Linked DNA regions of Archangium primigenium. The protein of the gene in region 1 interacts with the protein of each later gene in a pairwise test. Links are inferred from orthologs where the notes say so. Each region holds a gene or a part of one and is shown on either strand. Other genes may lie near its edges. The genes, in order: I3V78_RS04095 and ung.

What was found.
Region 2: the proteins of I3V78_RS04095 (region 1) and ung interact in binary tests that used the Escherichia coli proteins (3 or more experiments, as listed by UniProt). The link is inferred for Archangium primigenium from one-to-one orthologs.

Annotation. Positions count from the first base shown.
Region 1 is NZ_JADWYI010000001.1:948,747-954,465, reverse strand. The notes cover bases 1,342-4,327. They hold I3V78_RS04095 (HsdM family class I SAM-dependent methyltransferase), read right to left. Parts: upstream 3,551-4,327; coding sequence 2,132-3,550; downstream 1,342-2,131. Other genes in these bases: I3V78_RS04085 (hypothetical protein), read right to left, coding at 4,260-4,327; I3V78_RS04090 (restriction endonuclease subunit S), read right to left, coding at 3,576-4,160; I3V78_RS04100 (coiled-coil domain-containing protein), read left to right, coding at 1,342-2,119. Outside these bases: I3V78_RS04105 (hypothetical protein), read right to left, coding at 1-43; more of I3V78_RS04100, read left to right, coding at 185-1,341; more of I3V78_RS04085, read right to left, coding at 4,328-4,799; I3V78_RS04080 (LURP-one-related family protein), read right to left, coding at 5,313-5,719. UniProt on the Escherichia coli protein: The subtype gamma methyltransferase (M) subunit of a type I restriction enzyme. The M and S subunits together form a methyltransferase (MTase) that methylates A-2 on the top and A-3 on the bottom strand of the sequence 5'-AACN(6)GTGC-3'.
Region 2 is NZ_JADWYI010000001.1:9,219,870-9,225,490, forward strand. The notes cover bases 1,281-4,168. They hold ung (uracil-DNA glycosylase), read right to left. Parts: upstream 3,123-4,168; coding sequence 2,439-3,122; downstream 1,281-2,438. Other genes in these bases: I3V78_RS37780 (hypothetical protein), read right to left, coding at 1,281-1,610; I3V78_RS37785 (tetratricopeptide repeat protein), read right to left, coding at 1,622-2,392; I3V78_RS37795 (hypothetical protein), read right to left, coding at 3,281-3,700; I3V78_RS37800 (hypothetical protein), read right to left, coding at 3,857-4,168. Also shown: I3V78_RS37775 (hypothetical protein), read right to left, coding at 1-414; more of I3V78_RS37780, read right to left, coding at 510-1,280; more of I3V78_RS37800, read right to left, coding at 4,169-4,297; I3V78_RS37805 (WGR and DUF4132 domain-containing protein), read left to right, coding at 4,418-5,621. UniProt on the Escherichia coli protein: Excises uracil residues from the DNA which can arise as a result of misincorporation of dUMP residues by DNA polymerase or due to deamination of cytosine.

The DNA.
Region 1 (5,719 bases):
GCTGGGTGCCATAGACACGACGATAGGGGTCTCGGCCAGCCATGGACTGCCTCCGGAAGGGGGGTGCACCCCGAGCATAGGCCGACGCGCGCCCGCCGTACACGGCCCGGCGCCCGCCTCCCCGGCGGGCGGGCGTCATCGGCTTGCACCCGGCCCGTTTCCGGGCGATCACCGTGTCCCGCCCATGTCCCTTCCGTCCGCCGCCCCGCTCGCCTCCGAGTCGGCCCTGCTTCGCGTCGTGCCGCCCCCCGGGGACACCCCGCTGGCCCGGGCCGAGCGGCGCCTGGCCGAGCTGCTCGCGGAGATCGACGCCCTGGACTCGGGCCTGGAGTCGCTCAACCAGGAGCTGGAGCGCTTCGCCCGCGCCTACGAGGACACCCTGGCCGCGCCCTCCGAGGAGGTGGGCCGCGCCGAGCGGCTCCTGCGCCGGCTGCGCTCACTTCAGGACGCGGTCGCCGCGCTCACGCGCCAGCTCGAGCAGCCGCCCCCCGCCGCGCCCCCCAAGCGCCGCCCCGAGGCCACCGCCCCGCGCGCGACCCCCGCGCCCGCGCCGCCCGAGGACGCGGACGAGGACTTCGAGGACTTCGAGGACGACGACGCGCCCGAGGACGCCGGCGCCCGCCCCGCCGGAGCCCCCCGCGCGGCGCTGCCCGAGCCCGGCGCGGAGGACGAAGCGGGGCTGCTCAAGCGGCTGCGCCGGCGGCTCGCGCGGCTGTTGCACCCGGACCTGGCGCAGTCGGACGCCGAGCGCACGCGGCTGGAAGCGCTCATGGTGCGCGTCAACGTCGCCTACGCGGCGGGAGACCGGGCCACGCTGGAGCTGCTCGCGGCCCGGGTGGGCGCGGGCGAGCCGGAGGCGCTGAGCGAGGACGAGCGGCTCGCGCACCTGGAGCGGCGGATCCACGTCCTGTCCACGGCGGCCCACTCGCTGCGCCAGCAGCGCGAGCGCCTGCGCGCCACGGCCACCGCGCGCCTGTACGAGGAGGCCCGGCGCCGCGAGGCCGAGGGCCGGGACTACCTGAGCGAGTCGCGCGGGGAGCTGGACGAGGAGCGGGCCGAGCTGGCGCGCGACGCGCGGGCCCGGATGCGGCAGCTGGAGCGCGCCGCGCGCACGCTCACCCACCTGAGGAACCAACGCATGACCACCCTCCCCGAGCGCGCCAAGGGCCGCAAGCCGCGCGTCTTCGATCCGGTGCTGGAGAGTCCGCTGGTGCGCCAGGGCGTGCTGCGCCTGGAGCGGCAGCGCGCCACGCCCGCCGCGCGCGAGCTGGCGCGGCGGCTGGAGGACACCGTCACCCAGGAGCCCTGGCAGGTGGCGCTCACGCTCATGGCCTTCTTCGCCGAGGCCGCGGGCCGCCCGCCCCCGGGCCTGGACACGAGCGACGCCTGGGCCGAGCGCTACGAGCTGTGGCGCGAGCTGGACATGCCGGGGGCGCCCCCCTACGACCAGGCGCTCACGCGGCTGCCGCGCCACCTGGAGCTGGGCCTGCGGGTGATGAAGAAGGAGGTGCGCTTCGGGCTGCAGCTGCGCGAGGCGGAACTCCTGGCCGCGGTGCCCCTGGCGCTGCAGCGCGCGGACGTGGCCGAGCGGGGCCGCTCGGTGCTGGCGGTGATCGGCCCCCAGGAGCAGTGCAAGGCGTGCGGCGAGGAGGTGCTCCTGCAGCACCTGCTCCGCACGCGAGGGCTCGACGAGCTCAACGGCTTGGTGTGTCCGCTGTGCGCCCACACGCAGAAGAGCTACTGGCTCTACAGCCGCACCGAGGGCCAGGAGGCGCTGCTGCCGCACGCGCTGCGGCTGGGCACGGTGGTGGAGCAGGGGGTGCGCCTGGGCGGCACGAGCGTGGGCTTCCAACTGCTCCCCGAGGAGCGCGAGGCGCTCACGGCGGCCCGGCTGCGCCAGCGCCTGGTGGACCTGTACCTCCAGCCCTACGCGGTGGAGCTGGCCCCCGAGCACGTGCGGCTGGTACAGGGGGGCCGGGAGCTGGAGGACGAGGCCCTGGTGGGCCGGGGCGGCGTCACCGTGCGGCTCGCGCCCGAGGCGGGCACGAGCGAGGCGGAGGTGCTGGAGCTGCTCCGCGCGCGCATCGAGCGGCGCTTCCGCCCCGACACCTCCCGGTAGGGCGTATTTTCATCAAGAATCGAAGGGGTACAGACGCCTCAGCCTGCCAATGGCTGCATCCATATGCCGTGCAGCCGCCTCTCGCTGAGCCTCAACAGCGGCGATCGCGTTGAGTCGCGCCTCAAGATCGAATGGTGCGCTGGCCTCATCACTCTTGACATACAGTTCGACGTTTAAGTTCCAGTTGGCCTTCGCTATTTCATCCAAGGGAACCGCACACGCATAGCGTTTGTCGCCATCGAATTCCCGGAAAATCCTCCCAACCCAATGAATGTCGTCTCGTGACAGTACGCGTCGTCTCGCTTTCGTCGTCCCCAAGTGAGAGGCATCAACGAACAGCACCCGTCCCCTTCGATCTGTAGACTTCCCCCGCCTCAAGATCAAGACAACGGGCGCAATGGGTGTCTCGTAAAGAATGTTCCTCGGCAGACCGATGATGGCTTCAAACCGGTCCTCTTGCAGGAGCTTGCCGCGAATGTGCTCCTCGCCACCTCCACGGAAGAGCACTCCGCGCGGCATCAAGAGCGCGGCCATGCCTTGCTCGGAAAGAGAGGCCAGACAATGTTGTACGAATGCATAGTCCGCTCCATGAGCGGGCGGCACGGGATCAAAGCGTCCAAAGGCATCTTCCGCAGCCCGTTCCGCCCCCCACTCACGCGCTCCCCATGGAGGGTCCGCCAGGATCCTGTCGTATTCGAGCAACTTCCCAGCTGCCCCTGTGAATGGAGACCACAAGGCATCCCCGAGTTTGACGTTGGCATCGGAGATACCGTGCAGCAGCAGGTTTATCCGGCACAAGGCCCACTGTTCCGCGTTCCTCTCGTGGCCATGCAGAACCAGAGAGGCCGCCGCGCGGGGCAGACTCATTTCAGTATGGGAGGCAACCCAGCGCGCTGACTCCAAGAGGAATCCGCCCACGCCGCAAACAGGGTCGTAGAGGCGCATGCCGTCACTTGGAGCCAAGAGTTCGGCCAGGAGCCGCGCCATCGAGGGCGGCGTATAGTACAAACCAACGCCTCGACCGCTTGTCTCCGCCAACCGATGGAGGAACGCGTCGGCAGCTTCTCCCAAATGACCATTCAATACCAATGCTTCGCGCAGCGGAGGGAGAGAGGAAAGCGTATGGACCAATTCGTGCAGCACCTGCCTGCCCAACTCAATGGAATTGAAATCAGCCTTCGTCAGGAGCCTGTCCAGCGAGGGGTTGACCTCCTCCAACACGGCGCACGCATTATTGATACAGTCACCCAAGTCGACGGCAGAAATGCCCAACAGTCGAGACCACCGTGCCGAAGGAGGCACGACGAACCGAGTCCCTCGCGAAGAGGATGAGCCATCCGCAGTATCGCTCAGCATCTTCAAAAGCAGTAATCGGAGGATGTAGCCTGCCGCATCGTGCTGAGTCGAACCATGCGCACGAAGGACGCCCATGGCCTCCCCAAGAGGTCCTTCTATTTCAGCCGTTTTCGGACTCATGTGGCTCCGCCTTCCCTACAGCTGACAACAAGAGCTCCGCGACCATACCGTCCACGAGGTCACGGCGCAGGGCCGCTACCCGTAACGCCGCCTGATGGTGTTCTTGCTCTGCCTCAATGAGTTTGGCGAGTTCCTGCTGCAATGCCAGAGGCGGTACAGGAACGGGCAGGTTCTCGATGTCTTTCACGGTGAGCTGAACCAATCCTGAGGAGGACCGTGCCCGAAGACGCATTTGTCCCTGCCACGCCGAACTTCGAAAAAGTGCCAGCAAGACAGAGGGGAGAATCCGCGTTCCCGGCCTCGCCACGATGAGGTTCGAGCTGACCAGGAGCGAGGCCTCATTCTCAGATACCAGCGCCACCTTCAGGACGGTGCCCCGACAGGAGACGAGCAGATCATCCGGTTGAACACGAAATCGGTCCAGGGAACCCGGGCGCAACGGCACTTGCGGCAATTCAGTTCGAGCGGCAATCCGCCCCGCCTCGATGTCTCCGACACTGAGCACGGGCTCCAGGATCGCCAGTTCGCCTTCTTTGGCTTGGTGCCGGGATACGGGCAAACCCACGAAAAGCGTCTCCACAACGGAGCACAGCGGCCACAAGGGCCACGGAGGACCCGCCCCTTCTTCAAAATGGCTCATGGGCATGACCTTGGCGCGTGGCGCTCATTGCACATCCACCTCAAACGACGCGGGGCCCCTCGAATGAATTTCATCGAAAACGTGCGCACCAGGGAGAATGCGAAGCAACGCGGGTTCGAACCAACCTATGGCCTCTTTCAATTCGGAGTATTTTTGGGGAAGGTCTCTCCATCTCCAGATGGGCTCGTGGTGGAAGACTCGGTTGCGGAGATTGCGCACTTGGTGCATGCGCTCCGCCACGCGATGGCGCGTCCGGAGGCTCCTTGTCATGTGCGGAAACACGGACTTCAGAAGAGCAGGCCAGATGACCTGTTCATAAGAACGGCTCACCAGACTTGTCCAGAATCCGAAATTCAACCCCGCCACGATGCGGCCGGGATCCAATGGTCGGTTGTTCTTTACCAATTCCGCTTTCGCGGCCTTGATCGCATCCAGCTCACGCGACGACAACCACGCGGGGTTGAGGTCGTACCAAGCCGATGTGCCTTTGAGTACGGACAGCCCCTCGTGGAGACTGTTGCGGAAGGCGACCTCCAAGCACCCCAGCGGGGCGTAGAGCGACATGCATAGCGCGTCATTCCACCTGTAACGCCCAACGATCACGCGCGGAGTGTCGTTTGGGTCCAGTCGGTAAGCAGCCAGCCGTGGCGCGGACAACACCTTCGTCAGAGCAACGAAGGAAATGGGTTGCACACCCGAAGGGGTTTGCATAATGTTCCTCCACTGTCCCCGGGTCGTCCTCTCCCAGCGAGTACTTCGCTGGTGATGACCCCGGGGTTTTTTATTTCCGTCTCGCGAGCCTTCGACCGTGAGAGCAGATCGTCTGCTCCGGCTCCCCGCTCTTGAGCAAAGCTCCGCCTACACCCCGCGCTCTGCGGCAGCCCTAGTCGCCCTTCACTTGGCGCCTAATCTTCGACGAACATCGACACGTCTTAACATAGGGAGTGCGTCTTCCTTCGTCAACGCCTAATGCGTGAAGAACAAGTCGCATTGAACTCGCCGTGGGCATCAACAGCCCACGGCGAGGTAGGCACTGCGCTCACCTCGTCGAGGCAAGAGCAGGCGTCCTTGGGCTCGCTACTGCTGGCGGCCCTCGATGGCGCACAGCAGCACCGCCGCCGCGATCCCCATGCGCCGGTCGAGCTGATTGAGGCGGTCCATGGAGAAGTCCAGCGAGATGCGCTGGATGAAGGGGTTGAAGTGCTGGCGGAAGCTGAGCACCTGGGTGGTGCCCACCGTGCCCGAGAACGTCTGCGGCACCAGGTTGGTCAGCAGGCGCCGCACCATGGCGAGCATCAGGCTGTCCTCCTGGAGGAGGCCCACCTCCTGGTCGCGCGCGTCGAGCACCAGCCACTCGTCGCGCAGCATGGACTTGAGGCCCTTGCGACGCAGCGCGCCCAGGCGCTCGCCCGTCTTCGAGTCGGTGATGTCGTACGTGGCGCCGAAGTCGATGATGCTGCGCGCCTTGATGTTGAGCACCTCCT
Region 2 (5,621 bases), 8.3 Mb from region 1 along the record:
TCCAGCGCTCGTGCACACGTCCTGGAGCAGGAGGCTGGCGGTCTCCGGGGGGAGGCTCTTGGCGTCGAAATCCCTCGGCAGGATGGGCCACGCCTTGCCCGCCTCGGGTCGGGCGCTGACGGTGAGGATCACGGTCAGGCAGGCCGCGGAGCCCGACGCGGGATGGGAGCTGGTGCTCAGGAGGCTCAGCCCCGGAGCATACTGGCCCGAGCCGACATTCATCCGATGCGTGCCCATGCGGGCATTCGTCGTCTGGGGATCGGACAGGGTGAGCGTGAACTCCCGCGTCTCGGTGGGCTTGTCGCTGGGGGGCCCTTCACCGGAGGGCCCTTCCCCTCCCTCGGCGGGCGGCTCGGAACAACCCACGGCCGCGAGCAGGAGCAGACCACGACCCAACAGCGCGAGAGTGCGCATCGGAAGACCTTTCAGTGCGAGCAGGCCCTCGATTCTACCTCACGGTGAGTGATGACAACCATCACCCCAGGTCTCGAATCCGTGCGCCGGGGTTTTCAGCCGAGCACGCCGCGCAGCCGCTGGACGAGCTCCACCAGACGGGGCGTCGACCACCAGGTGCGCGGGGAGCCCGTGCCCCCACCGTGCCGCGCGAGCAACTGGCGCAGGGCCTCGCGCAGGGCCTCGACGCCGGGAGTGTTGCGGGGCTCCTCGGCGCGCTCCGCCAGCCGCTCCAGCCGCACCCAGCGCGGGGTGTTCCAGCGCTCGTCCTCGGGCAGGTCCGCGCGCTGGGCATCCCACAGCTCGTAGGCCACCTCCAGCACGGCCGCGCGCGCCTCGGTGAGGCCCACCGTGGGCAGGAGCCGCACCTGGGGGGCGTACTCGCGCTCGAAGAGCCACCACATCACCGTCAGGCACTCGACGGACGAGGGCTCCAGGGGCACGAGCCGCAGCCGCGCCATGCGCGTGAGCCGCTCGAGCGCCTCGCGGTACCAGAACGCCGTGTGCACCAGCCGCTCGGGCCCCGTGGTGGGCGCCCGGGGCGGGGCCTGGGTGGCGCGCGCGCGCAGCTCGGCCACCATGAGGCCCCGGGCGTCCACGTCCGACAGGCGGCGCCAGAGCGAGGCCAGGGCGGCCTCCCCTCGGGGCCAACCCAGGGCCAGCTCCTCGCGCCGCGCCAGGGAGAAGGGCAGTCGCCCCGAGAGCAGCAGGGGCGGGCCGAACAGGGACTCCAGCCGCTCGCCGAAGCGCCGGGCCTCGTGGAGCGCGGGCAGGGTGTCCGGCAGCAGCTCGCGCGCGGTCTCCTCGCGCAGGTGGGCGGGCACCTCGCGCGGCAGGGTGATGAGCCAGTCCTCCAGGGCCTCCATCAGCCGCGGCAGGGACTCGTGAGGGTCGCGCCCGAGCTTGCGCGCCACGTCCCGGACGAGCTGCTCGCGCAGGGACTCCACCTCGAGCACGTCCCGCGGCAGCGGGTGGCCCTCCGGCCAGGCCTCGGCCTCGAGCAGCGCGTCCAGGGCGGACTGGTGCGCGCGCACCTCGCGCAAGAGCGGCAGCTCGCGCCGCAGCCGCTCCTGCCAGCGGGACTCGGAGAGGACGAGCACCAGCCGGTAGTAACGCTCGCGCGCGGGGCCGAGCAGCGCCGGGAAGTCGTCACCCACGGCGAGGGCCCCTACCCGGTCTGGGACGCGGTGCCCTTGGGCCGCAGCGGCGTGGCGAGCCGCTCGGCCTCGGAGCCCAGGGGGCCCTCCGGGTCCAACGCCTTGGCCTTCTCGAAGGCGGCCAGCGCGGCTTCCTTCTCGCCCTTGAGCTTGAGCGCCACGCCCACGTTGAGGTGCGCCCCCACGTTGTCCCGGTCCATGGTGAGCGCCTCGCGGAAGAGGCCCAGGGCCTCGTCCAGGTCCCCGTTGAGCAGGGCCTCCTTGCCCGCCTGCACGCGCTTGTCCGCGTCGTTGACGAACTCCACCTGGAGCAGGCTGCCGCCGGCCACGGTGAAGACGAGCGCGCGCAGGATGCCGCCCCAGTAGAACGTCAGGCCCTCGGCGGCGGCCACGGCGGCCACGGGCAGGTCCGGCAGCAGCTGCTTGCCCCGGAACTTGAAGCGCACCTTGGTGTAGCGGCCCTTGTTCGCCCAGTGCATCGCCTCCTGACGCAGCTTCTGCAGCCCTTCCTCGATGCGCTTGGGATCGATCTCGAAGGGGAAGGCCATCTCCGGCTGGGGCTCGCCCGCGGGCAGGGCCTTGAGCGGGGGAGGAGTGGCCTCGTCGAGCGGATCCGGGGCCAGGGGCCCGCTCGGCTCGCGCAGGGGAAGGTCCACGGGCGCGGCGGGGCGCGGGCGCGAGCGTGCGGCCCGCGGGGGGGGCGCGGGCGGCGGGGCCTTCTTCTTCGGGGAGGCGGCGCTCTTCTTCGGGGGCGCCGCGCGGACGGCCTTCTTCTTCGCCATGGTGCCGCGACTCTACCCAGTCACGCGGCGGCGCGCGCGGGGCGCGTCAGGCGGGCAGGCGCCAATCGACGGGCGCCTGGCCCCGCTTCTGGAGCTCCGCGTTGGCGCGGCTGAAGGGCTTGCTGCCGAAGAACCCCCGGGAAGCCGACAGGGGCGAGGGGTGCGGCCCCGCGAGCACCACGTGCCGCCGGGGGTCGATGAGCTTCTGCTTCTTCTGGGCGTAGGCCCCCCAGAGCACGAAGACCACGGGCTCCGGCTTGTCGCTCACCGCTCGGATGACCGCGTCGGTGAAGGCCTCCCAGCCCTGCCCCGCGTGCGAGTTGGGCGTGGCCTCGCGCACCGTCAGCACCGCGTTGAGCAGCAACACGCCCTGCTCGGCCCAGGGCACCAGCGAGCCGTCCCTGGGCACGGGCAGGCCCAGGTCGTCGTGCAGCTCCTTGAACATGTTCACCAGCGAGGGCGGCGGCCGGACTCCCGGGCGCACCGAGAACGCCAGCCCGTGGGCCTGTCCCGCCCCGTGGTACGGGTCCTGCCCGAGCACGAGCACCTTCACCTGCTCGTAGGGCGTCAGCCGGAAGGCGGAGAACAGGTCCTCCTCGGGCGGGTACACCGTGTGCCGCCGCCGCTCCTGCTCCACGTACGCCTGCAACCGGGTGAACGCCGGGTTGGCCAGCGCGTCCTGAAGCACCCGGCGCCATCCGGCCGGCAATTGGTCCTTCCACGGGCTCATCTCGTCTCCACGCATGTGTCCAGAGAGGTCCCGGCTCCTACCCTACTTTCGCGGTCATGCCCCAGGGGTTTCTTCCCAGGTCGTCCAAAACACCACGGGCCCGAGGAGGAACTCCCTCCCGGGCCCGCGTGACGACGTCCTGTGTGAGACGGTGGGGACTAGCGCACCAGGGTCTGCGCCATGCGCTGGGCGGCGAGCTCCGCGGCGTTGTTCAGGCCCAGCTGGCTCAGGTTCTTGCCGGCCACGCTCTTGAAGAGGTCGCCGAGCACGTTGGTGATGCCGCCCTTGCCCTTGGCCAGGTTCAGCGCGCCGCTCAGCAGGCTGTTGCCGCCCGCGCCATCCAGCAGGCCGCCCAGGGCGCCGCCGCCGAACTTGCCCAGCAGGTTCTTGAAGATGCCGCCCCCGGGGATGAAGCTGGTGGCCGCGCCCATGAGCGACTGCAGGGGATTCTTGCCGCTGGCCAGGTCGCCCGCGAGCTTGACGGCCGCGCCGGCCAGGGGGTTGATCATCGAGACGATGGGAGCCGCGATGCTCGCGATCTTGCCGATGGCCTTGCCGAGACCCTTGAGGAAACCCATGGTGAAATCCTTTTCGTGAGGGGTCCGCTGTGCGGCCCTGTGTGCTGCTGACAAAAGGATTCTCGGGCGGCGGGGTTATTAGTTTCCTGATCCCGCGAAAAAGGCCGCACGCCCCGTGCGCTCCCTTGGTTGCCCACCGGTGGTCGCCCCCCGGGCTCAGCCCTTGAAGTTCGAGTCCTTCTTGAGGCCCAGGTCCTGCTCGGCGGGTTTGGCCTTCGCGCCCTGGAGGTCGTCCGCGCTGCCGAGCGCCGCGCCGTAGCGATCCGCCGGCTCCTTCGCGTGGAAGCCATCGGGCTGGTGCGCCGGATTGACCACGACCTCGCCGCTGACCACCTTCTGCAGGTAGGTCTCGATCTCCGCCACCGTGGGGGCCTGGGGATCCTGCTGCTTGAGCGCCTCGTCCGGGACGATCATGATCGCCGGGGGCTTCTCCGGGTGGAGGGCGTAGTCGAGGATCTTCTCCACGTACTTCTCCACCGGCAGCTTGAGCAGACGCGCCTGCTCCTTCACGTCCGCGTCGGCCAGCAGCTCGGCGCGAACCTCTTCCACGGGACGGCGCAGCTTCTTGCCCTCGGAGGGGCTGGGGGCATCGGACATGGGGCGGACTCTCCAGGGAAACCCGGGGACCTCGGGCGCTTCCGTCTTGCTAGCCCAACCCCCCGGCGGATTGCAAAGCGCGGGTGCGCTAGGGTGGGGCCTCCTTTCACGGAGCCGAGCATGCGTCGTTTCGAGTTCGCCGAGGGTAGCTCGCGGAAGTTCTGGGAGATCGCGCTGGAGGGCACGGGCTTCACCGTCCGCTGGGGTCGCCTGGGCACCGACGGCCAGACCCAACAGAAGACCTTCCCCTCCGCGCAGAAGGCCCAGACCGAACACGACAAGCTCATCGCCGAGAAGGTCAAGAAGGGCTACGCGGAGGCCGGCAGCGCCCCGGCGCCCACCCCGACGCCCGCCCCGGTGACGGCCGCCGCTCCAAAGCCCAAGCCCGTCGCACCCGCGCCCGTCGCGCCGTCCCCGGAGCCCACGCCCACGGGCCCCATCTTCTGGACCGAGGACCTGCTGCGCCGCGTGCACCCCCGGCGCGGCGGCGTGGCCGTGCCCGTGCGCGCCCTCGCGAGCCCCAAGAAGGCCTGGGCCCAGGCGCGCGAGGACTTCCAGGCGCGCATCAAGGACGTCGTCCCGGACACCGAGCCCGGCCTCCTCACCGCCGAGACCCAGGCCCTCGCCGAGCGGCTCAAGCGCGCCGAGCCCACCCCGGGCACGCCCGAGGAGGACGCCGTCCTGCTCACCGTCCTGCAGCACCGGGACGACTGGAACCACCACCCCCGCGGCGAGCCCGGCATCGACCTGCTGTTCGCGCTCGCGGGCCCCGCGCACACCACACGCGCCACGCTGCTGTCCCTGGACATGCACGTGACGGAGGACACGCCCCCCCGGGTCCGCCGAGGCACGTCCTCCAATTCGCGGTCGGCACGACTCCAACGCCTCGCCTACGGCGGTCTGCACGGCCTGCCTCGCCTGCGCGCCCTGCTCGCCACCCAGGCCGACGACGCCGGCTACCAGGCCGCGCGCGAGGCCGCCTCCGCGCTCCGTCTCACCTCCGAGCAGCGCGCCGCCTCGGCCTTCCTCTTCCCCACCGAGGCCGACTGGGTGCTCACCGAGGCCCAGGGCACCCACGACGAGCTCCCCACCTACCTGGTGGCCAGTGTCTCCACGCTCGAGGCCCTCACCCCCTTCCTCCCCGGCGTGAAGCCCTACCATCTGATGCAGGGCGACACCGGCCTCCTCCCCTCGCTGCTCGACGGCATGGGCCTGGCGAGCTTCGCTTTCTTCCAAGACATCATCCAGCGCAGCTACCTCAGCACGGAGTTCCTCCGGGAGTGGGCGGACCACCTCGCGCGCCTCGACTCCGACGAGGCCTTCT